3 regions of the Streptomyces sp. NPDC002566 genome follow, and region 3 is predicted to be linked to each of the others. Evidence: riboswitches for the same ligand, from Rfam matches in the RefSeq annotation. Region 3 holds a riboswitch; each other region holds the start of a gene.
What was found. A riboswitch is a leader RNA that binds a small molecule or an ion and turns the genes downstream of it on or off. The one in region 3 is predicted to bind thiamine pyrophosphate.
Positions count from the first base shown of each region.

Region 1: linked by a shared signal. The riboswitch ahead of thiC (phosphomethylpyrimidine synthase ThiC) and the one ahead of thiO (glycine oxidase ThiO) in region 3 are both predicted to bind thiamine pyrophosphate.
Region 2: linked by a shared signal. The riboswitch ahead of ACFYXA_RS31180 (thiamine ABC transporter substrate binding subunit) and the one ahead of thiO (glycine oxidase ThiO) in region 3 are both predicted to bind thiamine pyrophosphate.

Region 1 covers NZ_JBIARD010000006.1:180,913-190,837, reverse strand. Annotated here, with positions in the region: gene ACFYXA_RS25025 (SsgA family sporulation/cell division regulator) at 1-363, shown strand, start outside; gene ACFYXA_RS25020 (YibE/F family protein) at 492-2,060, opposite strand; TPP riboswitch at 2,133-2,321, shown strand; gene thiC (phosphomethylpyrimidine synthase ThiC) at 2,314-4,128, shown strand; gene ACFYXA_RS25010 (hypothetical protein) at 4,186-5,061, opposite strand; gene ACFYXA_RS25005 (metallophosphoesterase) at 5,255-6,334, opposite strand; gene ACFYXA_RS25000 (LacI family DNA-binding transcriptional regulator) at 6,566-7,678, opposite strand; gene hisC (histidinol-phosphate transaminase) at 8,116-9,195, shown strand; gene ACFYXA_RS24990 (cytochrome ubiquinol oxidase subunit I) at 9,450-9,925, shown strand, end outside.
Region 2 covers NZ_JBIARD010000009.1:181,158-191,082, reverse strand. Annotated here, with positions in the region: gene ACFYXA_RS31205 (hypothetical protein) at 1-822, shown strand, start outside; gene ACFYXA_RS31200 (VOC family protein) at 1,021-1,440, shown strand; gene ACFYXA_RS31195 (LAETG motif-containing sortase-dependent surface protein) at 1,746-2,519, shown strand; gene ACFYXA_RS31190 (ABC transporter ATP-binding protein) at 2,593-3,612, opposite strand; gene ACFYXA_RS31185 (ABC transporter permease) at 3,612-5,213, opposite strand; gene ACFYXA_RS31180 (thiamine ABC transporter substrate binding subunit) at 5,258-6,358, opposite strand; TPP riboswitch at 6,438-6,543, opposite strand; gene rlmN (23S rRNA (adenine(2503)-C(2))-methyltransferase RlmN) at 6,571-7,677, opposite strand; gene ACFYXA_RS31170 (phosphatidate cytidylyltransferase) at 7,849-9,099, opposite strand; gene frr (ribosome recycling factor) at 9,099-9,656, opposite strand; gene pyrH (UMP kinase) at 9,829-9,925, opposite strand, start outside.
Region 3 covers NZ_JBIARD010000003.1:375,745-385,669, forward strand. Annotated here, with positions in the region: gene metF (methylenetetrahydrofolate reductase [NAD(P)H]) at 1-352, opposite strand, end outside; gene thiE (thiamine phosphate synthase) at 478-1,125, opposite strand; gene ACFYXA_RS14475 (Rv2175c family DNA-binding protein) at 1,204-1,569, opposite strand; gene ACFYXA_RS14480 (NAD(P)/FAD-dependent oxidoreductase) at 1,643-2,839, opposite strand; gene ACFYXA_RS14485 (hypothetical protein) at 2,917-3,267, opposite strand; TPP riboswitch at 3,320-3,431, shown strand; gene thiO (glycine oxidase ThiO) at 3,429-4,592, shown strand; gene thiS (sulfur carrier protein ThiS) at 4,589-4,789, shown strand; gene ACFYXA_RS14500 (thiazole synthase) at 4,793-5,587, shown strand; gene pknB (Stk1 family PASTA domain-containing Ser/Thr kinase) at 5,899-7,842, shown strand; gene ACFYXA_RS14510 (deoxyribonuclease IV) at 7,877-8,758, shown strand; gene ACFYXA_RS14515 (sulfite oxidase-like oxidoreductase) at 8,791-9,423, opposite strand; gene bfr (bacterioferritin) at 9,600-9,925, shown strand, end outside.

The sequences.
Region 1 (9,925 bases), on a different contig from region 3:
GAGCTGGGCTACGAGACCTGCGATCCCTACGCCGTGCGCCTCACCTTTCACCTGCCCGGTGATGCGCCGGTGACCTGGGCGTTCGGGCGGGAGCTGCTGATCGACGGGGTGGGCAGACCGTGCGGCGAGGGCGATGTGCGGGTCTCGCCCCTCGACCCCGGATCGCTCGCCGAGGTTCTGATCCGGCTTCAGGTGGGCGGCGACCAAGCGGTGTTCCGTTCTTCCACGGCTCCGCTCGTGGCCTTCCTCGACCGCACCGACAAGCTCGTCCCGCTGGGCCAGGAGGGTGCGCTCGCCGACTTCGACGCCCATCTCGACGAGGCTCTGGACCGGATCCTGGCGGAGGAACAGAGCGCCGGCTGAAGCGTCGCGCCGGGGAGGGCGACGGACGCTTCAGCGCGGGGAGGGGCTCTGCAGGAACGTTCACTCAGGGCGGTACGGGGCTCGGATGCCGAAGGCGCGCGGATGACGTGCCGGGCGACCGGCCCCGGTCAGCGCTTGCGGCGCCGGCCCTTGCCGCTGCGAGCAGCCGCAGGCGACGTTCCCGCGGTCGCGGTGGCCGGCCCTGAAGACCTCGCGTCCGGGACCGCCTTGCCCACAGAAGCCGGTCCGGGCCGGTCGGCCGAGACAACGAGGGCCGCGAGCGCGGTCGTCACCGGGACCGAGGCGACCAGGCCGATCGAGCCCACCAGCGTGCGCACGATCTCCTCGGCGACCAGCTCACTGTTGGCGACCGTGCCGACGCTGCTCTGCGCGATCGAGAAGAGCAGCAGCAGCGGCAGCGCGGCACCGGCGTAGGCGAGTACGAGGGTGTTGACCACGGACGCGATGTGGTCACGGCCGATGCGGATGCCGGCCCGGTACAGCGCGCGCCAGCCCATCGACGGGTTGGCCTCGTGCAGTTCCCAGACCGCGGAGGTCTGCGTGACCGTCACGTCGTCCAGGACGCCGAGCGAACCGATGATGATGCCGGCGAGCAACAGACCGCTCATGTCGATCGAGGGATACAGGCCGTGGATCAGCCCGGTGTTGTCGTCCGTGTTGCCCGTCAGAGCGGCCCAGTCGACGAACCAGGACCCGAGCACGCCGATCAGCAGCAGGGAGATGAGCGTGCCGAGGACGGCCACGGAGGTGCGGGCCGACAGACCGTGGCACAGGTAGAGCGCGATCAGCATGATGGCGCTCGACCCGACGACCGCGACGGCCAGGGGGTTCGACCCCTGCAGGATGGCGGGTAGGACGAAGAAGTTGAGCACCAGGAAACTGATGGCCAGCGCGACCAGCGCCATGACGCCCCGCAGCCGCCCGACGATCACCACGGCGACCGCGAAGATCCCGGCGAGCAGTCCCATCGGCAGCTTGCGGTTGATGTCGGTGACCGAGTACTGCAGGTCCTTCGGCGCGGAGGGCTCGTAGGCGACCACGACCTTCTGCCCCTGTTCCAGCTGCCGTGTCTGGTCCGGCTGGACGATCTCCGTGAACGTACGGCCCTTGTCCTTGCCGGTGTCCACCCGGATCGTGGCCCGTTTGCAGGTTCCCTTCGCCTGCTGTTCGGCGGAGGAGCCCTCGGCCGTGGAGGTGTCTCCGGTCGGGGGCACGCCCGAGGCGTTCACCGAGGAACAGCTCAGGCTCTCGATCTTGGTGACCGTCGCCTGGTGGGTCTGCCGGTCGAAGCCCACCCCGGTGCGCTCGTGCGGTGGGGCGCCGCCGGGCCACAGCACGACGAGCCCGGCGAGCACGGCCACCGCGAACGGGATCAGGACGGCGGCGATGACCTTGCGCAGATGCCGGGAGACGGGGGCAGCCGGCCCGTGGCTGTGACTGTGCGAATGCCCATGTCCACCGCCCGGCCCGTGGCCTCCCGCACCGTGACTGCCCGCGCCGTGATCACCTGGCCCGTGGCCGCCGGGTCCGTGGCCGCCGGGTCCGTGATGGTCCCGCCGGTGGTCGTCTTGACGGTGACGGTCCCGTCCGCGGTCGTCGTCCGGTCCCGGCCCGCCGCCGCCCGGACGGCGAGGCTGTTCCGGTGGCGGATACGGAGGCTGGTGAGTCGTGGTCACCGACCGATCATCGCAAGAACCGCTGGGGCCCACTGTTCACCGCGCCACACATGCCGCTAGCGTGGAGGCACCTTTTGTACACGCGGGAGCTCGGAGCACCGGGCTGAGAGGGCGCTGACCTCCGTCTTCGCGATGTTTCACGTGGAACGTCACCAACACGAGTGATGACTCACACGAAACGTCGGCAGACGGCAATCGCTGCGTCGACCGCTGAACCTGTTACCGGGTAATGCCGGCGTAGGGAGTAGGTCTCATGACCAACAAGGACGCACGCACGCCTGCCTCCACGCAGATCTCCACCGAGGTCTCCGTCGACGGGGAGGCCGGAAAGTCCATCGGCTGGCACAAGGCGTACGTCGAGGGCAGCCGCCCCGACCTGCGGGTACCGGTCCGCCAAGTGCACCTCACCAACGGCGATTCGGTCACGCTGTACGACACCTCCGGTCCGTACACCGATCCGCACGTCGACACCGATGTCCGCCGGGGACTGCCTCCGCTGCGGGAGAACTGGATCATCGCCCGGGGCGACACCGAGGAGTACGCGGGCCGCCCCGTCCGCCCCGAGGACGACGGGGTCAAGCACACCTCGCCGCGCGGTGGTCTGCGCAACCTCGACGCGGTCTTCCCGGGGCGGCCGCGGCTGCCGCGTCGAGCCCGGGCCGGCGAGGCGGCCACCCAACTCGCCTATGCCCGGCGGGGAGAGATCACGCCAGAGATGGAGTACGTGGCCATCCGGGAGAACGTGGCACCGGAGGTCGTCCGCGAGGAGATCGCAGCGGGTCGCGCGGTGCTGCCCGCCAACGTCAACCACCCGGAAATCGAGCCGATGATCATCGGCAAGAGGTTCCTGGTGAAGGTCAACGCCAACATCGGCAACTCGGCGGTGACGTCCTCCATCGAGGAGGAGGTCGAGAAGATGACCTGGGCGACCCGGTGGGGCGCCGACACCGTCATGGACCTGTCCACCGGCCGGAACATCCACACCACCCGCGAGTGGGTGCTGCGCAACTCCCCCGTACCCATCGGCACGGTGCCGCTCTACCAGGCGCTGGAGAAGGTCGACGGCAAGGCCGAGGAACTGACCTGGGAGATCTACAAGGACACGGTCATCGAGCAGGCCGAGCAGGGGGTGGACTACATGACCGTCCACGCGGGCGTCCGTCTCCCGTATGTCCCCCTGACGGCGAACCGCAAGACCGGGATCGTCTCCCGCGGCGGTTCGATCATGGCCGCGTGGTGTCTGGCCCACCACAAGGAATCGTTTCTGTACGAGAACTTCGAGGAGCTCTGCGAGATCCTCGCGGCCTACGACGTCACGTACTCGCTGGGCGACGGTCTGCGTCCCGGCTCGATCGCGGACGCCAACGACGCCGCGCAGTTCGCGGAGTTGAGGACGCTCGGGGAACTCAACCGGATCGCGAAGCGTTTCCATGTACAGACGATGATCGAGGGCCCGGGCCACGTCCCGATGCACAAGATCAAGGAGAACATCGACCTTCAGCAGGAGATCTGTGATGAAGCTCCGTTCTATACGCTCGGCCCGCTGACGACGGACGTCGCCCCGGCGTACGACCACATCACGTCCGGCATCGGCGCCGCGATGATCGCCTGGTGGGGCACGGCCATGCTCTGCTACGTCACGCCCAAGGAGCACCTGGGCCTGCCCAACCGGGACGACGTCAAGACCGGCGTCATCACCTACAAGATCGCCGCCCATGCGGCCGACCTCGCCAAGGGGCACCCCGGAGCCCAGGAGTGGGACGACGCCCTGTCCGACGCCCGTTTCGAGTTCCGCTGGGAGGACCAGTTCAACCTGGCCCTCGACCCGGACACGGCCCGTGAGTTCCACGACGAGACGCTGCCGGCGGAGCCGGCCAAGACGGCTCACTTCTGCTCGATGTGCGGGCCGAAGTTCTGCTCGATGAAGATCAGCCAGAGCATCACCGAGCGGTTCGGCGGTGGGTCGGCGGAGGGAGCGACACCGGAGGAGATAACGGAGGGGATGCTGCAGAAGTCGAAGGAGTTCGCGGCGAGCGGCAACCGGGTGTACCTCCCCATGGCGGACTGAGGCAGCACAGGCCGACATAGGCCGGCTTGCGCTCCCGTCGGGGCGCAAGCCGGAGGCCTATTCCGGCTGGTGCTCCGGGCCTCCGAAGTCCGGGCTGGTGTAGTCCGGGCTCGAGTAGCTCGGGCGCGGGCCGGCCGCAGGGCCGTCGTCGGGACTGGTGAAGCCCGGGCGGTCGTAACCGATCTTCGGCAGGCGGCCGCCGAGGGCCGGCGGGGTCGGTGCGGGATGTTCGGCGTCGGCCGCGGCGGGATCGGCGAGAGCCTCGCGCAGGAACGGCACGATGCCCCGTGCCAGCAGGGCTTCCCGCCAGGCCTCCTTCGCGCGGTCCACCTCCTCGCTGCGTTCGCCGTACCGGCCGGCCTCCAGGGAGGGCCGGTTGCGCAGGGCGGTGAGCAGGAGCCCGACGGTGGCGACGAGAATCGCGGCCGCGGCGACCGCGCCGAACGCCCACCCGACGTTGACCATGGCCTCGGCGGCCGTCGCCCCGGGATCGAGCATCCTGAGCACGTAGCCGACGAGCAGGAAGATCACCGCGGCGGTTCCGGCGAGGACGGGGGTGAGGACGGCCGCGATGGCGACGGCGCCCGCCCCGGCGGCCTCGGCCACCTGGGCCGCCTCGCCCACGGTGGCGAGCCCCAGCCCGCCCATGCCCGGCTCGCCGGCGTCCTGGCCGGAGGCGGAGGGGGTGGACGAGGAGGGGTGGCGCAGTTCCTCGCGGACCTTCACATAGTGCTGGTACTCGGTCGCCGCGGCTGCCGTGATGAGGGCGGTGGCGTTGAGCGCCATGGTGCGCAGCTGTTCGGCGTTGAGCCGTTGGCCGACGGCGGTCAGTTCCGGGTGGTGTGGTGCGGCGCGCAGCGCCTCGTCGAGGATCCGCTCGTACTCCTGGCGGTCCTCGCTGTGCAGGTGCTGCGGAACGCTGTTCATGTGCATCCCCCGATGCTCCGTAGGGCTTGGGGCTCGCATGCCAACGAGCCGTCGGGCAGAAACGGAGGGGAGCCTGCTACGGATGAACCGATGGTAGAGCGGCGACGGCCCGGGGTAACAGGGGGTTCGCGGAAATTGCCCCCTGGCCTGCGGCGCCGCCGGCGGGCCCGGCGCGGGGTGCGCCGGGTCCCGTGAACGGTCAGACGGCGAGCGGCAGTTGCTGGACCAGCAGCTTTCCGGCCATCGTCACTCCGCCGTCCATGGCGATGGCGAGTCCGTCGGCGTAGACGTGCGGTCCCTCGACCGCGGGCGCCGGGTCGTCGCCCTCCTCGGAGCCGACCTCACCCAGCAGGTACGGGATGGGGCTGTGGCCGTGAACGACGCGGTGGCCGCCGTAGGTGTCGAGCAGGGAGCGGGCGGCGTCTGCTCCGCCCTCGTCGCGGAAGGCGAAGCGCTTGGTGAACTTGCGGAACAGGTCCCACACCTCGTCCGCGTCGTTGCGGGTGATCGTCTCGCGGATGGTGTCGTTGACCGCTTCGATCGAGTCGCCGTAGTCCAGGTAGGCGGTGGTGTCCGAGTGCACGAGCAGGTGGCCGTCGACTTCCTCGACGGCGTCGAGGCGGGCCATCCACTGCAGGTGATGGTCCTGGAGACGGTCCATGTCCGCCTTCTGGCCGCCGTTCAGCAGCCAGGCGGCCTGGAAGGTGGCGGTGCCCGCGCCGGAGTTGACGGGGGTGTCGCCGAACCGCTTGGCGCCGAGCAGCAGCAGCTCGTGGTTGCCCATGAGGGCCTTGCAGTAGCCGCCGGCCGCGGCCGCCTCCGCGGACAGCCGCATGACGAGGTCGATGACGCCGATGCCGTCCGGCCCGCGGTCGGTGAAGTCGCCGAGGAACCACAGCCGGGCGGTGCCCGCGCACCACTGGCCGGTCGCGTCGATCAGCCCCTTGTCCTCGAGCGCGGCCAGCAGCTCGTCGAGGTAGCCGTGCACGTCGCCGACGACGAACAGCGGGCCCTGGCGGGTGGCCTGCGGCGGCGCCTGGGCGGCGGCGGGGTCGACGGTCACCTGGACGGTGTCGCCCCGGTTGATGACCGGCAGGTCGCGCTGGGTGGGCGTGTAGCCGTCGGGGTGCTCCGCCGGGTCATCGAGCGGCGGCGCGGCGTTTCCGGGATGCGCGCTCTCGGCGTACGGGCCGGTCTCGTGCACGTAAGCGGGCACCCGGAAGTCGCGCAACGTCGCCGTACGCTCCACCTCGGGTCCCTGACCGGCCCCCTGAGTCATCAGACCCCTCCACCATCGCGCCGCATCTGCACCGCTTCGGACTGTCTGGTCGTAACGGCCCGCGGTGCCGTGCGCCCATCATAGGAATGCGGATCCTGTCGTGTGATGACCCAGGGGTGGTGAATCAGAGAGAGGTTCCGTTTCCCTGCGGCTTTCGCCCCGGTTGAGGTGGGATCGGCGGCCGCGCGCTCACCCCGCGGACACCGTGACCACACCCTCGTCGCACACGCCCTAAGTCTTCTCGGGCGCCCGGGGCGGACTCACCGTCGTCCGCGGTGGGCGGCGCTGGGACGAGGTGCGCACGATCAGTTCGGTCGGTATCACCTGTTCGACCGGGTGGTCGGATTCCACGCCCTCGATCGCGTCGATGAGGAGCTGGACGACCGCCGTCCCGATGCGGCGCGGTTTCAGGGAGAGCGTGGTGATCGGCGGATCGGTGCCGGCGTAGACGGTGGACTCGCTGCAGCACACCAGGAGCAGGTCCTCGGGGACGCGCAGCCCGTAGCGGCGGGCGGCAGCCAGCAGGTCGGTGCCGTTGGGGTCGAAGAGGCCGTAGACGGCGTCCGGGCGGTCGGGGCGGGCCAGCAGCCGGTCGGCGGCGACGGCGCCCGCGCACGGGTCGTGGGCGGGGTAGGCCTCGTAGACCGGGTCCTGGCCGACGCGTTCGCACCAGCGCAGGTACGCGCTGGTCGACAGGTGGGTGTACGTGTCGGTGGAGGTGCCCGTGAGCAGGCCGATGCGGCGGGCGCCGGCGTCGGCGAGATGGTCGAGGAGGTCCAGGACGGCGGCCTCGTGGTCGTTGTCCACCCAGGCGGTGACCGGGAGCGTGCCGGCCGGGCGGCCGTCGGAGACGACGGGTAAGCCCTGTTTGACGAGTTCGCTGACCACGGGGTCCTGGTCGGAGGGGTCGATGACGACCGTGCCGTCCAGGGCCACGTTCGACCACACGTCGTGGCGCGAGGTCGCGGGCAGGATGACGAGCGCGTAGCCGCGGGCGAGGGCGGCCGAGGTGGCGGCGCGCGCCATCTCGGCGAAGTACGCGAACTCGGTGAAGGTGAAAGGTTCATCCCCGTACGTGGTCACGGTCAGGCCGATGAGGCCGGACCTGCCGGTGCGGAGGGTTCGGGCCGCGGCCGAGGGGCGGTAGCCCAGCCGGTCGGCGACTTCACGGACATGGCGTCGGGTGGCGTCGGGGAGCCTGCCCTTGCCGTTGAGGGCGTCGGAGACGGTCGTGATGGAGACTCCGGCGGCGGCGGCCACGTCCCTGATGCCCGCCCGGCCCGGCCGGCTGCCTCGGCGTGAGGTTTCCGCGCGGCTCACCTGGTGCTTCCCTGCTGCTGTCATGGCCAGCCGATAGTAGGGCTCATCGGGTGGGGTAGGGCGGACGCATATGCGCGCGTTGACAGGCACGTTTCTGCAGGGTCGCCAGGGGTCAATGGCCTTTGAAATGAAGGTAGTTGAGAGTCCGTGCACCGGGACGTGTGGTGCGCGCGCGGATGCGCCTGTTGAGGCACCGATGTCTCGAAGAGGTCTCAACTCACCTGCACGAGGGATGCGCGCCACGGCGCGAACCACCGGCGCGTAGATATATGTGAAGCGCGCCCCCGATTCGTACACCTTCGTACGTAGATGCGACTGCCGAGGGGCTGCCGACCAGGGATCGCGCTCGCCGGCCGGCGGACGCGGGTCGGGCACCAGGGCTCCTGCACCTGTTCGCAAGCGGCTCAATCCTCATAAGGTGAGCAGTATTGAAGCCGGTGGTGGTCACGAGGAGGACTGCGGTGAGCGAGACGAGCCCCAAGCTGCGCGCCGAGCTGGAGGGTATCCCCACCTACAAGCCGGGCAAGCCGGCCGCGCCCGGCGGTCCCGTGGCCTACAAGCTGTCCTCCAACGAGAACCCCTACCCGCCGCTGCCCGGTGTGCTGGAGAGCGTCTCGGCCGCCGTCGCGTCCTTCAACCGCTACCCGGACATGGCCTGCACGGGGCTGGTGAACGAGATCGCCGAGCGTTTCGGCGTGCCCGCCTCGCACGTCGCCACCGGCACCGGATCGGTGGGCGTCGCCCAGCAGCTGGTGCAGTCGACCGCAGGCCCCGGCGACGAGGTCATCTACGCCTGGCGTTCCTTCGAGGCGTACCCGATCATCACGCGGATCAGTGGCGCGACCCCGGTGCAGGTGCCGCTCACGCAGGGCGATGTGCACGACCTGGACGCCATGGCGGACGCGATCACCGAGCGGACCCGGCTGATCTTCGTCTGCAACCCCAACAACCCCACCGGAACCGTCGTGAAGCGGGCCGAGCTGGAACGGTTCCTCGACCGGGTGCCGGCTGACGTGCTGGTCGTCCTGGACGAGGCCTACCGCGAGTTCATCCGCGACCCCGAGGTGCCGGACGGCTGCGAGCTGTACCGCGAGCGGCCGAACGTGTGCGTCCTGCGGACGTTCTCCAAGGCGTACGGGCTCGCCGGTCTGCGGGTGGGCTTCGCGATCGCCCATGAGCCGGTGGCGGCGGCGCTGCGCAAGACGGCGGTGCCGTTCGGAGTGAGCCAGCTCGCCCAGGAAGCCGCGATCGCGTCGCTGCGGGCTGAGGACGAGCTGTTCGGGAGGGTCGGCTCGCTGGTGTGCGAGCGCATCCGGGTGGTGGAGGGGCTGCGTGCGCAGGGCTGGACGGTGCCGGAGACGCAGGCGAACTTCGTGTGGCTGCGGCTGGGTGATCGCACCGTCGACTTCGCAGCGGCGTGCGAGCAGGCCGGCGTCGTGATCCGGCCGTTCCCGGGCGAGGGCGTGCGGGTGACGATCGGGGAGACCGAGGCGAACGACATCTTCCTCAAGGTCGCGGAGGGCATCCGCAAGGAGATGTAGGCACGGCCGCGAGCGGGTCGGCCACCGTCGGGGCGCCTTGGTTTCACGTGGAACCGAGGCGCCCCTTCGCATGCCGCGGAGGAGCGCCCCCTGGGTGTGGGCAAGCGTCCTCGCGCGCCTAGATAGTCCGTTGTGGCTGGTCAGAGGCCTGAAGCGGCGTTTGGGGACCCCGCCGTACGGGTGTCGAACGGGTATGCGTCATAATTGCTTGTGAATGTGAACGCTTTCACAAGCGTGGAGTTAGGAGCGGTGACGTGGACCTGGCGTTGGCGCCGGAGACCCTGGCGCGCTGGCAGTTCGGCATCACGACCGTCTACCACTTTCTGTTCGTACCCCTGACGATCTCGCTGGCCGCGCTCACAGCCGGCCTGCAGACCGCCTGGGTGCGCACGGAGAAGGAGAAGTACCTCAAGGCGACGAAGTTCTGGGGCAAGCTCTTCCTGATCAACATCGCGATGGGTGTCGTCACCGGCATCGTGCAGGAGTTCCAGTTCGGCATGAACTGGTCCGACTACTCGCGGTTCGTCGGCGACGTCTTCGGCGCCCCGCTCGCCTTCGAGGCGCTCATCGCCTTCTTCTTCGAGTCGACCTTCATCGGCCTGTGGATCTTCGGCTGGGACAAGCTGCCCAAGAAGATTCACCTGGCCTGCATCTGGATGGTCTCGATCGGCACCGTCCTGTCGGCCTACTTCATCCTCGCGGCCAACTCCTGGATGCAGCACCCGGTCGG
Region 2 (9,925 bases), on a different contig from region 3:
GAGGAGGGCACGGGTGACACCCGGCACGCGCCGGCCGACGGCCTCCCGCCCACCGGCATCCCCCCGCTCGTGCTGGACCGACGGCGTGCGGGCGCCGGCGCGCACGGCCTCCCCGCGGCCCCCGCCGACGCCGCACCCCGGGCAGCGGACGCCGACGCGGACGCCCCGGACGACCTCCCCCCGCCCGCCGCCCCCGACCCGACGAGCCTCCCCTGGGGCGCGGCCCTCCTGGCCACCGGCCTGGCCGTCGAGTCCTACGCCGCCCGCACCACCACCGCCGCCCCCCTGCCCCTGCCCGGCGGCCCCACCAGCCCCGCCGCGGTCCTCGCCGGCTGGGCTCTCACCGTCGTGGGCCTCGCCCTGGCCGGCCCCGGCCTCACCCATCTCTGCGGCCGCCTGCTCCAGGCCGCCCGCCCCGGCGCCCTGCGGCTGCTGGCCGGCCGAGGCCTGATGCAGGAGGCGTCCCGTATCGGCCGCCCCCTGGGCGTCCTGTGCGCCGTGGCCTCCGGCGCGTACTCGATGTCCGCGCTCCACGCCTCCACCGCCGCCGCCTCCCCCACCCCGGCGGACCTGGCCTTCGGCGGCCCGCTGGCCACCCTCGGCGCAGTCCTGGTCGCCGGCTGCGCCCTCGCCACGCTTCTGACGGCCGCCGTGGAGGCCCGTCAGGCCCGCGCCGACACCACGGCCGCCCTGCTCCGCCTCGGCGCCCCGAGCACCGCGCTGCGCACCGCCGCCGCCTTCCGCGCCGGCGCCCTCGCCGCGCTGTTCGTCCCGCTCACCCTGACGGTGTCCGCGCTCGCGGCCCTCCCCCTGACCATCTGAGAACACACTCCGAGAGAACACGGGCTCTGAAAAAACACGGGGCCGCATTCCCGATCCACCGATGAGTTCCGCGCGGATCCCCGGTCTACCCACCGAACGCACCGAGCCGCACACGCTCACCGCAGGACCGCACCGCACGGTCCGGCCTGCGGGCCGAGCCGCTGGACCAAGCCAGGAACGACCGATGGGAGAACCCCGATGACCGCCCGCGCATACCAGCAGATGATCTTCGTCAACCTGCCCGTGAACGACCTCGACGCCTCGAAGAAGTTCTTCACGGACCTGGGCTACTCCATCAACGCCCAGTTCAGCGACGACAAGGCGGCCTCCGTCGTGATCAGCGACAACATCATGGCGATGCTGCTCACCAAGCCGTTCTACGCCACCTTCACCAAGAAGGAGATCGCGGACGCCACCGCGACCAGCGAGGTCCTCGTCGCGCTGAGCGCCGAGAGCCGCGAGAAGGTCGACGAACTCGTCGACCGCGCCCTGTCGTTGGGCGGCACCCCCAGCGGCCCCACCCAGGACCACGGTTTCATGTACGGGCGTTCCTTCGACGACCTGGACGGCCACACCTGGGAGATCGTCTGGATGGACCCGGCCTCCATCCAGGACTGAGCACGAGCGGGCGGCACGGGCGGGTGCGACTCCTCGCACCCGCCCGGCCGTTGGACGGCACACGCGGCCATGAGATCGATTCCCACGACGAGTTCGGCCTGCGGGTTCGAGACGGCGCCGAAGGCGCTGAAACCTGGCGGCGGTTAATGGGCGGGCAAAGCCCGTGGGCGGGAACCCTTCCCGCGTTGACAGATCTTATGGAACGCTTATAGACCAGTGAGTCCCCAGGGGTCGCTGCAGCGACAGCATCGGGGGCGTCACCTGCCCGTCCACCCCCCGCAGTTGTGCATCACGTAAGGACAAACGTGTCCCCATCCCGCCGTACCGCCGCTCGTTCGGTGCGCATGCTCGGTGTGACCGCCGCGTCGGCCGCCTTCGTCCTCGGGGCCTCGGGTTCCGCGCTGGCCGGCGACATAGCGGACTTCTCCGCGTCCGCCGCCTGTGACGGCGCGAAGGGCGTCATCACCGTCACCGACAAGGACAAGACGGCGACCCCGGCCGTCGTCACGGTCTTCCTCCAGAACAACAACGCCGACCTCCGTCAGGTCGGCGTGGCGCAGACGGTGATCGGCTCGGCCAAGGGCGCCACCGTCACCTTCGCGGAGGAGTGGGAGCCGGGCGCCGTCTACCGGGTCCACATCACGGCCGTCGACGCCGATCTGAACGCCGACATCGAGCCGAACCTCACCACCCCCGCCAAGGGCTGCAAGAGCGACAACCCCAACAAGCCCGACAAGCCCGAAAAGCCCGGGAAGCCGTCCGCGTCCAGCACGCCCACCACGCCCACCGCCCCGGCCGCGACGCCGTCGTCGACCCCGTCCGGCACGGCGTCCGGCGCCGCCACGTCCGGCGCGCCGGCCCCGTCGCCCTCGGCGGACGACAGCAGCGCGCCGGCCGACACCGGATCGGGTCCCGCGTCCAGCAACGCGCCGTCCCCCGGCCTCGGCGAATCCAACCTCGCCGAGACCGGCTCCGGCGCCCCCACCGGCGCGATCGTCGGCGTCGCCGCCGCCCTCCTCGCCCTCGGCGGAGGAGCCGTCTTCTACGGCATGCGTCGCCGAGGCGCCGACAACCACTGACCCGAAGATCCGTGGCCCGTCCCCCGGTGGGGACGGGCCACAGGCATGCCGGCCGGCTGCGGTTCGCCGCCGCTCAGCCGAGGACGACGGTCTCCGCCGGGTCGAAGCTCACGCCCACCGCGGCTCCGACCTCCGGGGCCAGGCGCAGGGGGCACGCGGCCTCCAGACGGGGGGCGTCGGCCGGCTGGAGGTGGAGGGTGACATGGCTGCCCTTGAAGGTGCGGGCGGTGACCGTGCAGGGCAGGCCGTCGTCCGCGTCGGCCAGGAGCACCCCGGCCGGGCGGACCAGGAGCGTGCGGGGGCCCTGCGGGGAACCGGGCGGCACCGGGGTCTTGCCCCACGGGGTGTCCGCGACATCGCCGGCGACGTTCGCCTCGACCACGTTGTCGAAGCCCAGGAAGCGCGCCACGAAGGCGTCCGCCGGCCGCTGCCACACCTCAAGAGGCGTGCCGGACTGGGCGATCCGCCCGTCCCGCATCACCACCACCCGGTCGGCCAGCGCGAACGCCTCACCCTGGTCGTGGGTGACCGCGAGCACGGTGGTGCCCAACCGGCCGAACAGCTCCCGCAGTTCGACGACCAGCCGTTCCCTCAGCGAACGGTCGAGCTGGCCCAGCGGCTCGTCGAGCATCAGCAACCGGGGGCGGGGAGCGAGCGCACGGGCCAGCGCCACCCGCTGCTGCTCACCGCCGGACAGCGAGGCGACGGCCCGGCGGGCGGCGCCCGGGAGGCCGACGAGGTCCAGCAACTCCCGCACCCGCTCGCCCTGTTCATGCCGGGCATGGCCGTGCATCCGCAACCCGAAAGCCACGTTGCCGCCCACGTCCCGCTGCGGGAACAGCTGATGGTCCTGGAACATCAGGCCCAACTCCCGCTTGTGCGCGGGCACCTTGGCCTGGTCGCGCCCGTCGAGCAGCACCCGCCCCGCGTCGAGCAGCTGGAGCCCCGCCACCGCCCGCAGCAGCGTGGACTTGCCGCTGCCGCTCGGCCCGAGCACGCACACCACCTCGTGCTCGGCGACGGCGAGATCGACGCCGTCCAGCACGGCCCGCCCCCCGAACCGCACGGTCGCGCCTTCGAGCCGCAGCAGCATCAGAACTCCCCGGTCCGGTCGGTGCGCAGCCGCTCCAGCACCAGCAGGGCCACCGCGCACACCAGCATCAGAATCGTCGAAAGAGCCATCGCCTGGCCGTAGTTGAGCTCTCCGGCGCGGCCCAGCAGCCGGGCCACGGCGACCGGCAGCGTCGGGTTGTCGGGCCGGGCGATGAACACCGTCGCCCCGAACTCCCCGAGCGACACCGCGAAGGCGAACCCGGCGGCGACCAGCAACGCCCGCCGCACCAGCGGCAGATCGACCTCCCGCCACACCCGCCACGGCGACGCCCCCAGCACGGCGGCCGCCTCCCGCAGCCGTACGTCCACCGCCCGCAGCACCGGCAGCATGGTCCGCACGACGAACGGCACGCCGACCAGCGCCTGCGCGAGCGGCACCAGCATCCACGTGCCGCGCAGGTCGAGCGGGGGCTCGTCGAGCGCGATGAGGAAACCGAAGCCGACGGTCACCGCCGAGACGCCCAGCGGCAGCATCAGCAGCGCGTCGAAGCCGCGGACGAGGCGTCCGGCGTCCCGCCGGGTGAGCGCCGCCGCGGCCAGGCCGCCGATCAGCACCGCGATCGCGGTCGCGGCGACGGCGTACTCCAGCGAGTTGCCGACCGCCTCGATCGGCGGGACCAGGAAGACGTTGCCGTCGTCACGGGTCAGCGCCCGGTAGTAGGCGAAGTCCGGCGCGTCCAGCGAGCGCTGCACCAGCACGGCGAGCGGCAGCACCAGCAGCACGGCGACGCTCGTCAGCACCCCGCCGAGCAGCGCCCACTGCCCCGCCCCGCGGGGCCGCCGCGCGGTCAGCTTCGCGTCCACCAGCCGCAGCGCGCTCTCCCGCCGCCGCACCGTCCAGGCGTGCACGGCGAGGATCGCGCCGACGGCCAGGAACTGCACGAGGGTCAGGACGGCGGCCGTGGACAGGTCGAAGATCTCCGAGGTCTGCCGGTAGATCTCCACCTCCAGCGTGGAGAACGTGGGCCCGCCGAGGATCTGGACCACGCCGAAGGAGGTGAAGGTGAACAGGAAGACCATCAGCGCGGCGGCGGCCACCGCGGGCCCGAGGGCGGGCAGGGTGACCGTGCGCCAGGCCCGCAGCCGGGAGGCGCCGAGCAGCCGCGCGGCCTCCTCCTGACGGGGGTCGAGCTGCGCCCACAGCCCGCCCACGGTCCGTACGACGACCGCGTAGTTGAAGAAGACGTGGGCGAGCAGGATGGCCCACACCGTGGTGTCCAGCCGTACGCCCCACAGCTCGTCGAGCAGCCCGCCCCGCCCGACGAGCGCCAGGAACGCCGTGCCGACGACGACCGTCGGCAGCACGAAGGGAACGGTGACGACGGCCCGCAGCACCTCCTTGCCCGGGAAGGAGAAGCGGGCGAAGACATACGCCCCCGGCAGCGCCACCAGCAGGGTGAGCGCGGTGGAGGCGAGCGCCTGCCAGGCGGTGAACCACAGGACGTGCCGGATGTCGGACTGCCCGAGCACGTCGAGGAGACGGCCGAAGCGCCATGCGCCGTCGACGTCGAGCCCGCGCGCGACGATCGCGGCGACGGGCCAGGCGAAGAAGACCCCGAAGAACGCGACGGGCAGGGCCATGAGCCCGAGCCGCGCCGCGTTCCCCGAACGCCTCCTGGCCGGGGCTACTTCAGTACGAGAGAGGTCCACGACTTGACCCACTGGTCGCGGTTCTCGGCGATCTTCGCCGGGTCCATGGTCTCGGGGTCCTTGGCGGCGGGCCCGTACTTCGTGAACTCGGCGGGCACGGCGGCGCCCTTGACCACCGGGTAGACGAACATGTTGAGCGGCATGTCCTGCTGGAACTCCTTCGACAGCAGGAAGTCGATCAGCGCCTTGCCGCCCGCGCTGTTCTTCGCGTTGCTCAGCAGCCCCGCGAACTCGACCTGCCGGAAGCAGGTGCCGGCCGCGACGCCGGTCGGGGCGGTGGCGGGCTTGGGATCGGCGTAGATCACCTCGGCGGGCGGCGAGGAGGCGTAGGAGACGACGAGCGGCCGGTCGGCGCCGGCCTTCCGGCCGCCGGCCGAACCGGAGAACTCCTGGTTGTAGGCCTGCTCCCAGCCGTCGACGACCTTCACGCCGTTGGCCCGGAGCTTCTTCCAGTAGCCCTCCCAGCCGCCGTCGCCGTAGCGCGCGGCGGTGCCCAGCAGGAAGCCGAGGCCGGGCGAGGAGGTGGAGACGTTCTCGGTGACCAGTAGGTTCTTGTAGGCGGGCTTGACCAGGTCGTCGAAGGAGGCGGGCGGGGCCAGGTCGTGGTCGGCGAAGTACTTCTTGTCGTAGTTGACGCAGATGTCGCCGTGGTCGACGGGGGTGACCCGGTGCTTGTCCGCGTCGAGCCGGTACTCGGCGCCGACCTGGTCGAGGCCCTTGGCCTCGTACGGCTGGAACAGGTCGTTGTCGAGGGCGCGGGAGAGCAGGGTGTTGTCGACGCCGAAGAAGACGTCGCCCTGCGGGTTGTCCTTGGTGAGGATCGCCTTGTTGACGGCCTGCCCGGCGTCGCCGTCCTCCAGGACGCGCACCTTGTACCCGGACCGCTTCTCGAAGTCGGCGAGCACCTTCTTGGAGACGGACCACGAGCTGTGGCTGACGAGGGTGACGGTCTTCGACCCGCCGCCGGACCCGGCGTCGCCGCCCGATCCGCTGTCGCCGGACGACGACGAACCGCACGCCGACAGCGTGACGAGACCGAGGCCCACGGCCGCGGCCACGAACGTCCTGGTGTGCACTGGATTCCTCCTGGGGTTGGCCAGGAGAAGACGCGGCCCTGCCCGGGGTCCGCCAACGGGCCCGGGCAGGGCGCAACAGCTCGAGTGATGACCGAACTTCCTACCCAGAATGACCTGGGCGAGGTTCAGAGGGTCTGCGGCCGGTGCCGCACTCTCAGCGCTGTGGCGCTCCCCTGTCGGAATACGAAGATATGAACTTGTCCGGGAACAGACTACCGCTCGGTGGCCGCGAGCTGGCCACAGGCTCCGTCGATCTCCTGGCCCCGGGTGTCCCGGATGGTGACGGGCACGCCGTGCGCCGCGATCGCCTCGACGAACGCCTTCTCGTCCTCGGGCCGGGACGCGGTCCACTTGGACCCGGGCGTCGGGTTGAGCGGGATGAGGTTGACGTGCACGGGCCGGCCCTTGAGCATCCGGCCGAGCCGGTCGCCGCGCCAGGCCTGGTCGTTGATGTCGCGGATCAGCGCGTACTCGATGGACAGGCGCCGCCCGGACCGCTCGGCGTACTCGAACCCGGCGTCGAGCACCTCGCGCACCTTCCACCGCGTGTTCACGGGGACGAGGGTGTCGCGCAGCTCGTCGTCGGGGGCGTGCAGCGAGATGGCGAGACGGCACTTGAAGCCCTCGTCGGTGAACCGGTGGATGGCCGGCACCAGCCCGACGGTGGACACGGTGATCCCGCGCTGCGACAGCCCGAGCCCGTCGGGGGTGGGGTCGGTGAGCGCGCGGATGGCGCCGACGACCCGCTTGTAGTTGGCGAGGGGCTCGCCCATGCCCATGAAGACGATGTTGGACAGGCGGGCCGGCCCGCCGGGGACCTCCCCGTCGCGCAGCGCGCGCATCCCGTCCACGATCTGGTGCACGATCTCGGCGGTGGACAGGTTCCGGTCGAGACCGGCCTGCCCGGTCGCGCAGAACGGGCAGTTCATCCCGCAGCCGGCCTGCGAGCTGATGCACATGGTCACCCGGTCGGGGTAGCGCATCAGCACCGACTCCACGAGCGTCCCGTCGAACAGCCGCCACAGCGTCTTGCGGGTCGTGCCCTGGTCCGTCGACAGATGCCGCACGACGGTCATCAGCTCGGGAAGCAACGCCTCCCGCAGCTTCTCCCGCGCCCCGGCGGGGATGTCGGTCCACTCCGCCGGCTCGTGCGCGTACCGCGCGAAGTAGTGCTGCGACAGCTGCTTCGCCCGAAACGGCTTCTCACCGATCTCCGCCACCGCCTCCTTCCGCTCGGCGGGCGAGAGATCAGCAAGATGCCGCGGCGGCTTCTTGGCTCCACGGGGGGCGACGAATGTGAGTTCTCCGGGCTTAGGCATGGCTGTACCAGTGTCGCAGATCATCGCCGGGGGCCCGGGCCGGAACGGGGTGGGGGTGGTCACCCCCGGGTGCCGAGTGTCAGCGTTGGCCGGCCTCGGACGCCCCAGGGATATCGCGACGGGCCCCCGTCCGGGAGGACGAGGGCCCGTGTGTCGGCCGGGGCGGGGTGGTCAGGTGGCGCCTACGAAGATCACCAGGAGGAGCCAGACCACCGGGGCCGTCGGCAGGAGGGAGTCCAGGCGGTCCATGATGCCGCCGTGGCCGGGCAGGAGCGTGCCCATGTCCTTGATGCCGAGGTCCCGCTTGATCATGGACTCGCCGAGGTCGCCGAGCGTGGCGCTGACCGCGACCGCGAGGCCCAGCAGCAGGCCCTGCCACCAGGTGCCGCCGTCGATCATGAACTGCATGCACAGCGCGCCCGCGACCATCGCGAACGTCACCGCCCCGAGCAGGCCCTCGCGGGTCTTTCCGGGGCTGATGCGCGGGGCGAGCTTGTGCTTGCCGAAGCGCCAGCCGACGGCGTACGCACCGGTGTCGCTGACCACCGTCAGCATCAGGAACATCAGGACCCGCTGCGCCCCGTCCTCGGCCGTCAGCATCAGCGAGACGAAGGTGGCGAGGAACGGGACGTAGAACGCCGCGAAGAGACCGGCCGTGACGTCCTTGAGGTAGCCCTCCGGTGGTTCCGTCATCCGCCAGACGAGGACCGCCAGCGCGGTGAGGGCCATGGCCACCCACGCGCCCTCGGCCCCCCGGACGTACCCGGAGACGACCATCGCCGCCCCGCCGAGCGCGAGCGGCACCAGCGGAGCCTTGATCCCCTTGCGCTCCTGCAGCCTGCTGGTCAGCTCCCACAGCCCGACGACGACGGCGATCGCTATGACACCGACGAACACGGCCTTGACGACGAACAGCGACGCGACGATGACCGCGCCCAGTCCGACGCCGACCCCTATGGCCGCGCCCAGGTCACGGCCCGCGCTCTTCTTCTGCGGTGCGGGCGCCGGCTGCGGGGCGTCGGGCATGGACTCCGGATTCTGCGGCGCCGCCGCAGGGGGCTGCACCGACGGTGTGTCGTCGCGGTACGGGCCGCCGCGGCGGTTCCCGTCGCGGAACGACTCGTGGGGGAACGATTCGTTCTGGGACGACTCCTCGCGGAACGCCTGCGGCGTCTCGCGGTGAGGCGTCCCGTCCCGGAACGCGGGGCCGCCCGGACGAGCGGCCCCCCGGTCGTCATCCTGGTGTCCGCCGGGAGCGGGTACGTCGGGGACGATGGGCATGGGGCGAGTCTGCTGCGCCTCAGGCGCATCGTAGCCGGGACCCGCCGGGGCGGCCCCCTGGACAGGTCCCTGGTCGTTGGGCCCCCAGTACCCCGCCTGTGAACCGGCGTGCGGCGGAGCGCCCCAGGAAGAGTCGTTCATCAGACCTCGAGCAGCTCCGCTTCCTTGTGCTTGAGGAGCTCGTCCACCTGGGCGACGTACTTCGCGGTGGTGTCGTCGAGCTCCTTCTCCGCACGGCGGCCCTCGTCCTCGCCGACCTCGCCGTCCTTGACGAGCTTGTCGATCGCGTCCTTGGCCTTGCGGCGGACGGAGCGGATGGACACCTTGGCGTCCTCGCCCTTGCCCTTGGCGACCTTGATGTAGTCGCGGCGGCGCTCCTCGGTGAGCTCGGGGAACACCACCCGGATGATGTTGCCGTCGTTGCTCGGGTTGACGCCCAGGTCGGAGTCGCGGATGGCCTGCTCGATGTTGCGCAGCGCGCTCTTGTCGAACGGGGTCACGACCGCCATGCGCGGCTCCGGCACGGAGAACGAAGCCAGCTGGTTGATCGGCGTCGGCGCGCCGTAGTAGTCGGCCACGATCTTGTTGAACATCGCCGGGTGCGCACGGCCGGTGCGGATCGCGGCGAAGTCCTCCTTGGCGACCACGACGGCCTTCTCCATCTTCTCCTCGGCCTCGAGGAGGGTCTCTTCGATCACCACTTGCTCCTGCGTGTCTTGAGTAGGCCCGGCTGCGGTTCCTTGCGGAGGCGGCGGCCGGCTGCGTCGCGTCTTCTTCCTGCACGGTTCCCGACCGGCAGGACATTGTCCATCCCCCGACCAGGGTCCGTCCCCCGGCCGGGCTTTGTCATACGAACTGCGGTTCGACCGGTCAGACCCGGTCGCCTTCCTCACCCACAAGCGTGCCGATCTTCTCACCCTTGACGGCCCGGGCGATATTGCCCTCGGCCAGAAGCTCGAAGACGAGG
Region 3 (9,925 bases):
CGAGCATGTTGCGGATCCCGGCGTCGGCGTACTGGCCGATGATGTTGCGCAGTTCGGCGACGGAGTGGTCCACCGCCGTGAGGTGCGCAACCGGGGTGAGGGTGGTGTCGACGACGATCTGCTGCGTCTCCTTGACCGTGGTCGCCCGGGTGGAACCGCCGGCGCCGTACGTCACCGACACGAAGTCCGGGGCGACCGCCTCGACCCTGCGGAGGGCGTTCCACAGACTGCGCTCGCCCTTGGGCGTCTTCGGCGCGTAGAACTCGAACGAGTAGGTCGTCTTGCCGGTGGCCAGGATGTCGCGCACGGTACGGGCGCGGTCGGTCCTGGTGGATGCGGTTCCGAGGGCCATACCCGCAGGTTAGTCAGGGCACGGCGGTGTCCCAACCAGATCCCGTAAATTTGCCCGATTTGCCGGACTGCTGTCCGCCCTTTGGACAGTCGGCCGGTCACTGCCGGACAGCGACCGGCCGGAAATCACGCCTTCCGCAGCCGCTCGGCGAACTCCGCCGCCGCGGCCCCGGGGTCGTCCGCCTCGGTGATCGCGCGCACGACGACGACCCGGCGGGCGCCGGCGTCCAGCACCTCGTCGAGGCGGGTGAGGTCGATGCCGCCGATGGCGAACCAGGGGCGGTCCGTGCCGAGGGCGGCGGTGTGGCGGACCAGGTCGAGGCCGGGTGCGTGGCGGCCGGGCTTGGTGGGGGTGGGCCAGCACGGGCCGGTGCAGAAGTAGTCCACGCCGTCCTGGACGGCGGCGGCCCGGGCCTCCGCCTCGGAGTGCGTGGAGCGGCCGACGAGGACGTCGCCGCCGAGGATCGCCCGGGCCGCGGGGACCGGCAGGTCGCCCTGGCCGAGGTGGAGGACGTCGGCGCCGGCGGCGTGGGCGACGTCCGCGCGGTCGTTGACCGCGAGCAGCCTGCCGTGCCGGGCGCAGGCGTCGGCGAACACCTCCAGGTGCTCCAGCTCCTCGGCCGCCTCCATCCCCTTGTCCCGCAGCTGGACGATGTCGACGCCGGCGGCGAGGACCGCGTCCAGGAACTCCGGGAGGTCGCCCTGGCGCTTGCGGGCGTCCGTGCACAGATAGAGACGGGCGTCGGCGAGGCGGGCGCGGGCGGTGTCGGGCATGCGTGGGTCCCCCCGTGGGCGGCGCCTGCGGGGGCCCGTAAGCCCCCGCGGGCCGGTCGGTCGTCCGGAACGTGCTGGTCAGACGGCGAGCGCCTGGGCGCGGCGCTTCACCTCCGTGCCGCGATTCTCGCTCAGGGCCTGGGCCGGCGTGCCGGGCAGGCTCTCGTCGGGGGTGAAGAGCCACTCCAGCATCTCTTCGTCCGTGAAGCCGTCGTCCCGCAGCAGCGTCAGGGTGCCCACGAGGCCCTTGACGACCTTGTCGCCGTCGATGAAGGCGGCGGGGACGTGCAGCGCGCGGTTCTCGCCGCGGCGCACGGCGATGAGCTGGCCCTCCTTGACCAGCTGCCGCACACGTGTCACCTCGACGTCGAGCATCTCTGCGATGTCGGGCAGGGTGAGCCAGGCGGGGACGAGAGCATCGATCTTTGCGTCAATCTCGGTCACGGGGTCAAGGGTAGGCGCTCGGGCCGGGTGGCCGCGATCGCTCCCCTGCCCTGACGCCGTACTCCCGGGGAGATCAGGCGGTCGCGTTCTTCAGCGGACGCGACGGGTCGGCCAGCGCGTCGGCGTCCATACGGCTGCCCGCCTCGATCAGCCGTCTGCCCTGCGCCAGGTCGCGTGGGCGGCCCACGGCCAGCAGGGCGACCAGGCGCCCGTCGCGCAGCCAGCACACGCTCCAGGCAGGTCCCGCCGGGTCGCCGCGCCACACCATGCGGTCGGCGGCGCCGTGGTGGCCGGCGTACTGGACGAAGCGGCCGAACTGCTCCGACCAGAAGTACGGCACCGGGTCGTAGGTCTCCAGGGGCTCCCCGGTGGGCTCGCCGAGGATGTTGGCGGCGACCGTGCGCGGACCCTGGAGGGCGTTGTCCCAGTGGTGGACGAGGAGCCGCTCGCCGTAGCGCGCCGACGGGAAGGAGGCGCAGTCGCCGACCGCGTACACGTCCGGCACGCTGGTGCGCAGATGGGAGTCGGCGAGGATCTCGCCGTGCGCGCCGAGCTCGATGCCCGAACCGGACAGCCAGGCGGTCGCGGGGCGGGCGCCGATGCCGACCACGACGGCGCCGGCGGGCAGCCGCGAGCCGTCGTCGAGGACGACCTCGCCGGGTTCGACGCGCTCCACGCGCGCGCGGGTGCGCAGTTCGGCGCCGCTGTCGGCGTACCAGCCGGCCATCGGGGCGGCGACCTCGGCGGGCAGCGCGCCCGCGAGCGGCCGGTCGGCGGCCTCGACGACGGTGACGGCGCAGCCGGCGTCGCGGGCGGCGGTGGCGAACTCCGCGCCGATCCAGCCGGCGCCGACGACCACGACGTCGTGCTGCCGGGCGAGGACGGGCCGCAGCCGTTCGGCGTCGTCCAGGGTGCGCAGCAGATGGACGCCGGGCACGCCCTCGGCGCCGGGCAGCCGGATCGGTTCGGCGCCGGTGGCGAGGACCAGGACGTCGTAGGGGACCGGGCCGGCCTCGGTGTCCAGGACGTGTTCGGCGGGGCGCACGCCGAGCGCCTCGCTGCCGAGCCGCAGGCCGATGCCGAGGCCCTCGAAGTCGACGTCGAAGGCGGAGCCCTCGGCCTTGCCGAGCAGGACCGCCTTGGACAGCGGCGGCCGGTCGTAGGGCTGGTGGGGTTCGGCGCCGATCAGCGTCACCGTCCCGTCGAAGCCCTGCTCGCGCAGGGCGACCGCGGTCTGCACCCCGGCCATGCCCGCGCCGACGACGACCACGCGCCGCCCGGCCGTACCGACTTCGTCCCGTCTCTGCTCGCTCACCTGATCACCTTAGACAACTGACGGATTGTCAGTCAGCCGTCGTGCTCCGTGACCTGCTCCACAACGCTCGTCCCGCTGCCGGGCTGCGACTCCCACTCCCATGTCTCGTCGAGGCGGACCCGGCCGTCGGCCAGCTCCACCACCGTCGACACGCAGTGCCCCGAGGACGTCGTCCCGTCCTGCTTGAGCTGTACGTACCGGAAGTCGAGCCGGTCCCCGGCACGGGTACCCACCAGATGCCCTCTCACGACGTCGCCGCCCGCGTAGTCGGCCCAGATCACACCGTCGCTCTCGTGGTACGTGAAGCGGGTGCGGGTGCCGACCTGGCCGGGGGCCTGGTCGGCGACGGGGGCGAGGACGAGACCGTCGAGCGAGGGCGGCACGGGGTGGGACTCCCTTACTGAGACATGCGGGGCCGGGCTAGGGTGGCCAACCTAGAGCACTCGCGGGAGCCCGGACGCACCGGGCTGAGAGGGAGGCTGGCGGCCTCCGACCGTACGAACCTGATCCGGGTCATGCCGGCGAAGGGAGGGGCTGGACGCCCATGTCCGCACGTACGTCAGACGTCCTCGTCGTCGGGGGCGGAATCATCGGTCTGGTCACGGCGTGGCGGGCCGCGCAGCGCGGTCTGGTCACGGCGGTGGTGGATCCCGAGCCGGGCGGCGGGGCCGCGCGGGTGGCGGCCGGGATGCTGGCCGCCGTCACCGAACTGCACCACGGCGAGCAGACGCTGCTCGGCCTGAACGTGGAATCGGCGCGCCGCTACCCGGAGTTCGCGGCCGAGCTGAGCGACCTCACCGGGCACGACCTCGGCTACCGGCGCTCGGGCACCCTCGCGGTGGCGCTGGACGCCGACGACCGGGCCCATCTGCGGGAACTGCACGCCCTGCAACAGCAGTCGGGGCTCACGTCACAGTGGCTGTCGGGGCGCGAGTGCCGGCGCCTGGAGCCGATGCTCGCGCCGGGCGTGCGCGGCGGGCTGCGCGTGGACGGCGACCACCAGATCGACCCGCGGCGGCTCGCGGGGGCGCTGGTGGCCGCGTGCGAGCGGGCGGGCGTGGTCTTCCACCGCCGCTGGGCCGAGCGGCTGTCCGTGGGGGGCGGCCGGGCCGGCGGGGTGGTCACGGACGACGGGACGGCGCTGAAGGCGGGCCAGGTGGTGCTCGCGGGCGGAAGTCTGAGCGGGCGGCTCGCGGGTGTGCCGCGGGAGCTGCTGCCGCCGGTGCGGCCGGTGAAGGGGCAGGTGCTGCGGCTGACCGTGCCGCCCCGGTACGCACCGTTCCTGAGCCGCACGGTACGGGCCGTGGTGCGCGGCAGCGACGTCTACCTGGTGCCGCGGGAGAACGGCGAGCTGGTCGTCGGCGCGACGAGCGAGGAGCTGGGCTGGGACACGACGGTGACGGCGGGCGGCGTCTACGAGCTGCTGCGCGACGCCCACGAGCTGATCCCCGGGATCAGTGAACTGCCCCTGACGGAGACGCGCGCGGGGCTGCGTCCCGCGTCGCCGGACAACGCGCCCCTGCTCGGGCCGAGCGGCCTGGACGGGCTGCTGCTGGCCACCGGTCACCACCGCAACGGCGTGCTGCTCACGCCGGTGACCGGGGACGTGCTGGCGCATGTCCTGACCACGGGTGAACTGCCCGACCTGGCCCGCCCGTTCACACCCCGGCGCTTCGGCGCCGCCGCACTCTCGGAGCAGCCCGCATGAACATCCACGTCAACGGCGAGCGGCGGGAGGTGGCCGCCGGAACCGCGCTCGACGCCGTCGTACGGTCCCTGACGGCGGCGCCCTCCGGGGTGGCGGCCGCGCTGAACGAGACCGTCGTCCCGCGCGCGCGGTGGTCGGCCACGGCCCTCGCCGAGGGGGACCGTGTGGAAGTCCTCACGGCCGTCCAGGGAGGCTGAGCCATGGCTGACGATCCCCTCGTCCTCGGCGGTACGACGCTGTCGTCCCGGCTGATCATGGGCACGGGCGGCGCGCCCAGCCTGGAGGTGCTGGAGCGGGCGCTGGTCGCGTCCGGGACCGAGCTGACGACGGTCGCGATGCGCCGGGTGGACCCCTCGGTGCACGGGTCGGTGCTGTCGGTGCTCGACCGGCTCGGGATACGGGTGCTGCCGAACACGGCGGGGTGCTACACAGCCGGGGAGGCGGTGCTGACGGCGCGGCTGGCGCGGGAGGCGCTGGGGACGGACCTGGTGAAGCTGGAGGTCATCGCGGACGAGCGTACGCTGCTGCCGGATCCGGTGGAGCTGCTCGACGCGGCGGAGACGCTGGTCGACGACGGGTTCACGGTGCTGCCTTACACCAACGACGATCCGGTGCTGGCGCGGAAGCTGGAGGACGTGGGGTGCGCGGCGGTGATGCCGCTGGGGTCGCCGATCGGGTCCGGGCTCGGGATCCGCAATCCGCACAACTTCCAGCTGATCGTCGAGCACGCGGGGGTGCCGGTGATTCTGGACGCGGGGGCCGGTACGGCGTCGGATGTGGCGCTGGCGATGGAGCTGGGGTGTGCGGGGGTGATGCTGGCGTCGGCGGTGACGCGGGCGGCGGATCCCGAGCGGATGGCTCGTGCGATGCGGGCGGGGGTGGAGGCGGGGCGGCTCGCGCGGCTGGCGGGGCGGATTCCCCGGCGGTACTTCGCTGCGGCGTCTTCTCCTCCGGAGGGGTTGGCCGTGCTCGACCCTGAGCGTCCTGCGTTCTGACCGTGGGGACGGTCCCGTTTCCTTCTCTCCCACCCGCGCACCGCCCGTTCACCGTCAGGAGAAAGGTGAACGTCGCCCGTGGGGGCTGAGCGCCGTCGGCGGCTTTCCGTCTCGGGGTGGGAGGCGGGGGGCGCCCGGGGGGCCGGGGGTCGCGGCGGCGTTCCGCGTCTCGGGGTGGGAGGCGGTGAGCGTCCGGGGGGCTGGGGGCCGTCGGGGCGTTCCGTCTCGGGGGGATGGGGTGCGTCACAGGTCGGCTGCAGTGCGGTGGTGGGTGGGGTGGGGGTGTCGGTGGGGGCTCGTAGACTCGCTGCGTGGACACGACCCTTCAGGACCCTCTCGTCGGGCAGGTGCTCGACGGGCGCTATCGCGTCGAGGCGCGGATCGCGGTCGGCGGGATGGCCACGGTCTACCGGGCCGTGGACGCCCGCCTCGACCGCGTGCTCGCACTCAAGGTGATGCATCCGGCCCTCGCGAGCGACGCCTCCTTCGTCGAGCGCTTCATCCGGGAGGCCAAGTCCGTCGCCCGGCTCGCCCACCCCAACGTCGTCCAGGTGTTCGACCAGGGGACGGACGGGGCGTATGTGTACCTCGCCATGGAGTACATCGCCGGCTGCACGCTGCGCGATGTGCTGCGCGACCGGGGTGCGCTCCAGCCGAGGGCCGCGCTGGACATCCTGGAGCCGGTGCTCGCCGCGCTCGGCGCCGCGCACCGGGCCGGGTTCGTGCACCGGGACATGAAGCCCGAGAACGTGCTCATAGGGGACGACGGGCGGGTCAAGGTCGCCGACTTCGGTCTCGTGCGCTCCGTGGACACCGTCACCAGCACCACCGGCGCCGTCCTCGGCACCGTTTCCTACCTGGCGCCCGAGCAGATCGAGCACGGCACGGCCGACGCGCGCGTGGACGTGTACGCGTGCGGCATCGTGCTGTACGAGATGCTCACCGGCGACAAGCCGCACGAGGGCGGCACCCCCGCCGTGGTGCTGTACAAGCACCTCCACGACGACGTGCCCCCGCCCTCGGCCGTCGTGCCTGGTCTGGCCTACGAGCTGGACGAGCTGGTCGCCTCGGCGACCGCCCGCAACGCGGACGTGCGCCCGTACGACGCCGTGGCGCTGCTGTCCCAGACCCGTGAGGCGCGCGCCGCGCTCACCGAGGAGCAGCTGGACGCCTCGCCCCCGCAGGCCCTGTCCGCGGAACACGACAACGCCGAGGACCGCACGAGCGTGATCCCGCGCTCCCTCACGGTCCCCAGGCCCCTGCCCGTCGGCGAGCAGGCCGCCCAGGCCGGTGGAGACGGCGACGGGCTCGACCGGACGTCCCGGTTCCGCAGCCCGCCCCCGCTGCCGCCGCAGCGCCGGTCACTGCCGCCCCGGGGCCGGACGGTGGCGATCGTCACCCTGGTCCTGCTGGTCCTCGGCGTCGGCGCGGGCGTCTGGTACATCAACTCCGGGCAGTTCACCAAGGTCCCGGCGGTGCTGACCCAGACGGAGGAGCGGGCCAGGCAGCGGCTGGAGGCGGCCGGGCTGGAGGCCGGCACCACGAAGCACGAGTTCAGCGACACGGTCGCCCGTGGCACGGTCATCTCCACCGACCCAGGGCCGGGCGCCCGCATCCGCAAGAACGACACAGTGACGCTCGTCGTGTCCGACGGGCCCGAGACGGTGAAGGTGCCGTACCTGAAGGGCTTCCGGCTGGCCAGGGCCAAGGCCCAGCTGAAGGACGACAGTCTGGAACCTGGCATGGTCACCGAGGAGTTCAACGAGGACGTCCCCAAGGGCGCCGTCATCCGCAGCGACCCCGAGGCGGGCACCGAGCGCCGCGCGGGCACCGCGGTCGCCCTGGTCGTCAGCAAGGGCAGCCCGGTCGACGTCCCCGAGGTCCTCGGCGACAGCCTGGCCGACGCCCGGGCCGCGCTGGCGGAGGCCGGCCTGAAGGTGAGGGTCGCCGCCGGGCAGGTCAACTCCGAGTACGACAAGGGCCAGGTCGCCGCCCAGTCGCCGGGGCCGGACAAGCAGGTCGCCGAGGGCGACACCGTGACGCTGACGCTGTCCAAGGGGCCGGAGATGGTCGAGGTCCCGGACGTGGTCGGCTCCAGCGTCGACGACGCCAAGCGGCAGCTGGAGCAGGCCGGGTTCGGGGTCAAGGAGGACAGGGGTCTGCTGGGGCTGTTCGGGGACACCGTGAAGGAGCAGTCGGTGGAGGCCGGGGAGTCGGCGCCCAAGGGGTCGACCATCACGATCACCATCCGGTGACCTGGCGGTCCCGGGGGCGTGACACCCTGGGCGGGTGAGTCCTCAAGCGTCACCGTTCCCCTCCCGCAACCCCGTCGGCGGCCATGTCCCCGTGGCCGGCGGCCTGCACTCGGTCGGGATGGCCTACGCCCGCGAACTGCGGGCCGAGGCGGTCCAGGTCTTCGTCGCCAACCCGCGCGGCTGGGCGACCCCCGCCGGGAACCCGCGGCAGGACGAGGCGTTCCGGGAGGCCTGCGCGACCACGTCGACGCCGGCGTACGTGCACGCGCCGTACCTGATCAACTTCGGCTCGCACACCGAGGCGACGGTCGAGAGGTCGGTGGAGTCGCTGCGGCACTCGCTGCGCCGGGGGCGGGAGATCGGCGCGCTGGGCGTGGTCGTGCACACGGGCAGCGCGACGGGCGGACGGGACCGGTCGGTGGCGCTGAAGCAGGTGCGGGAGCACATGCTGCCGCTGCTGGAGGAGCTGACGCACGACGACGACCCGTGGCTGCTGCTGGAGGGCACGGCCGGCCAGGGCTCCTCGCTGTGCTCGCGGACGTGGGACTTCGGCCCGTACTTCGAGGCGCTGGACGCCCATCCCAAGCTCGGCGTCTGCCTGGACACCTGTCATGTCTTCGCCGCCGGGCACGATCTGACCGGCCCGTCCGGCATGCACCAGACCCTCGACCTGCTGGTGGACACCGTCGGCGAGGGACGGCTGAAGCTGATCCACGCCAACGACTCCAAGGATGTGGTGGGCGCACACAAGGACCGGCACGAGAACATCGGGTCCGGCCACATAGGCGAGGATCCGTTCCGCGCCCTGATGACCCACCCGGCCACCGTCGGCGTGCCGCTCGTCATCGAGACGCCCGGCGGCAAGGAAGGCCACGCGGCGGACGTGGAGCGGCTGAAGAAACTCCGGGACGGCTGAGCAGCCACGACTCCGGGTCGGCCGAGGGCCGGCTACAGCTCCGGCCCCTCCCCTGGTTCCTCCTGGTAGGAGTACCGCTGCTCCCGCCACGGGTCGCCGATGTTGTGGTAGCCGCGCTCCTCCCAGAAGCCGCGGCGGTCGGCGGTCATGTACTCCACGCCGCGGACCCACTTCGGGCCCTTCCAGGCGTACAGGTGGGGGACGACCAGGCGGAGCGGGAAGCCGTGCTCGGCGGTGAGGAGTTCGCCGTCCTTGTGGGTGGCGAAGATCGTCCGGTCGGAGGCGAAGTCCGACAGGCGCAGGTTGGAGCTGAAGCCGTACTCCGCCCACACCATCACATGGGTGACGTCGGGGGCGGGCGGCGCGATGTCCAGGATGGTGCGGGCCGGGATCCCGCCCCATTCGGCGCCGAGCATGCTGAACTTCGTCACGCAGTGCAGGTCGGCGACGACGGTGGTGTGCGGGAGGGCCGTGAACTCCTCGTGGTTCCAGCTCCGCTTGCCCCCGTCGGCGGTGGCGCCGAAGACGCTGAACTCCCAGCGCTCCGGACGGAACTTGGGCACCGGCCCGTAGTGGGTGACCGGCCAGCCCCGCTGCAGTCGCTGCCCCGGCGGAAGCTCGGACACTGCTGCTTCTCCCGTTTCCCGCTCCACCGGCTGACCCATGGCTCCATCCTGACAGACCCCGGACACCGCCCCTCACCCGCCATGGGCGGAAACGGGCAACTGACACCAAGCCTGGACTAACTTACTAAGTACGCACTTACTGGACGATCTTCGACCGGCGGTGAAATCATGCGGCGGCAACCTCCTGATTCCCCACGCGTGGAAGGAGCCCCGCGATGCAGGGCGACCCCGAGGTCATCGAGTTCCTGAACGAACAGCTCACCGCCGAGCTCACCGCGATCAACCAGTACTTCCTGCACGCGAAGATGCAGGAGAACTTCGGCTGGACGCGGCTCGCGAAGTACACCCGGCACGAGTCGTTCGACGAGATGAAGCACGCGGAGGTGCTCACCGACCGCATCCTGTTCCTGGACGGCCTGCCGAACTACCAGCGGCTGTTCCATGTGCGCGTGGGCCAGACGGTGAAGGAGATGTTCGAGGCCGACCGGCAGATCGAGGTGGAGGCCATCGACCGCCTCCGGCGCGGGATCCAGGTGATGCG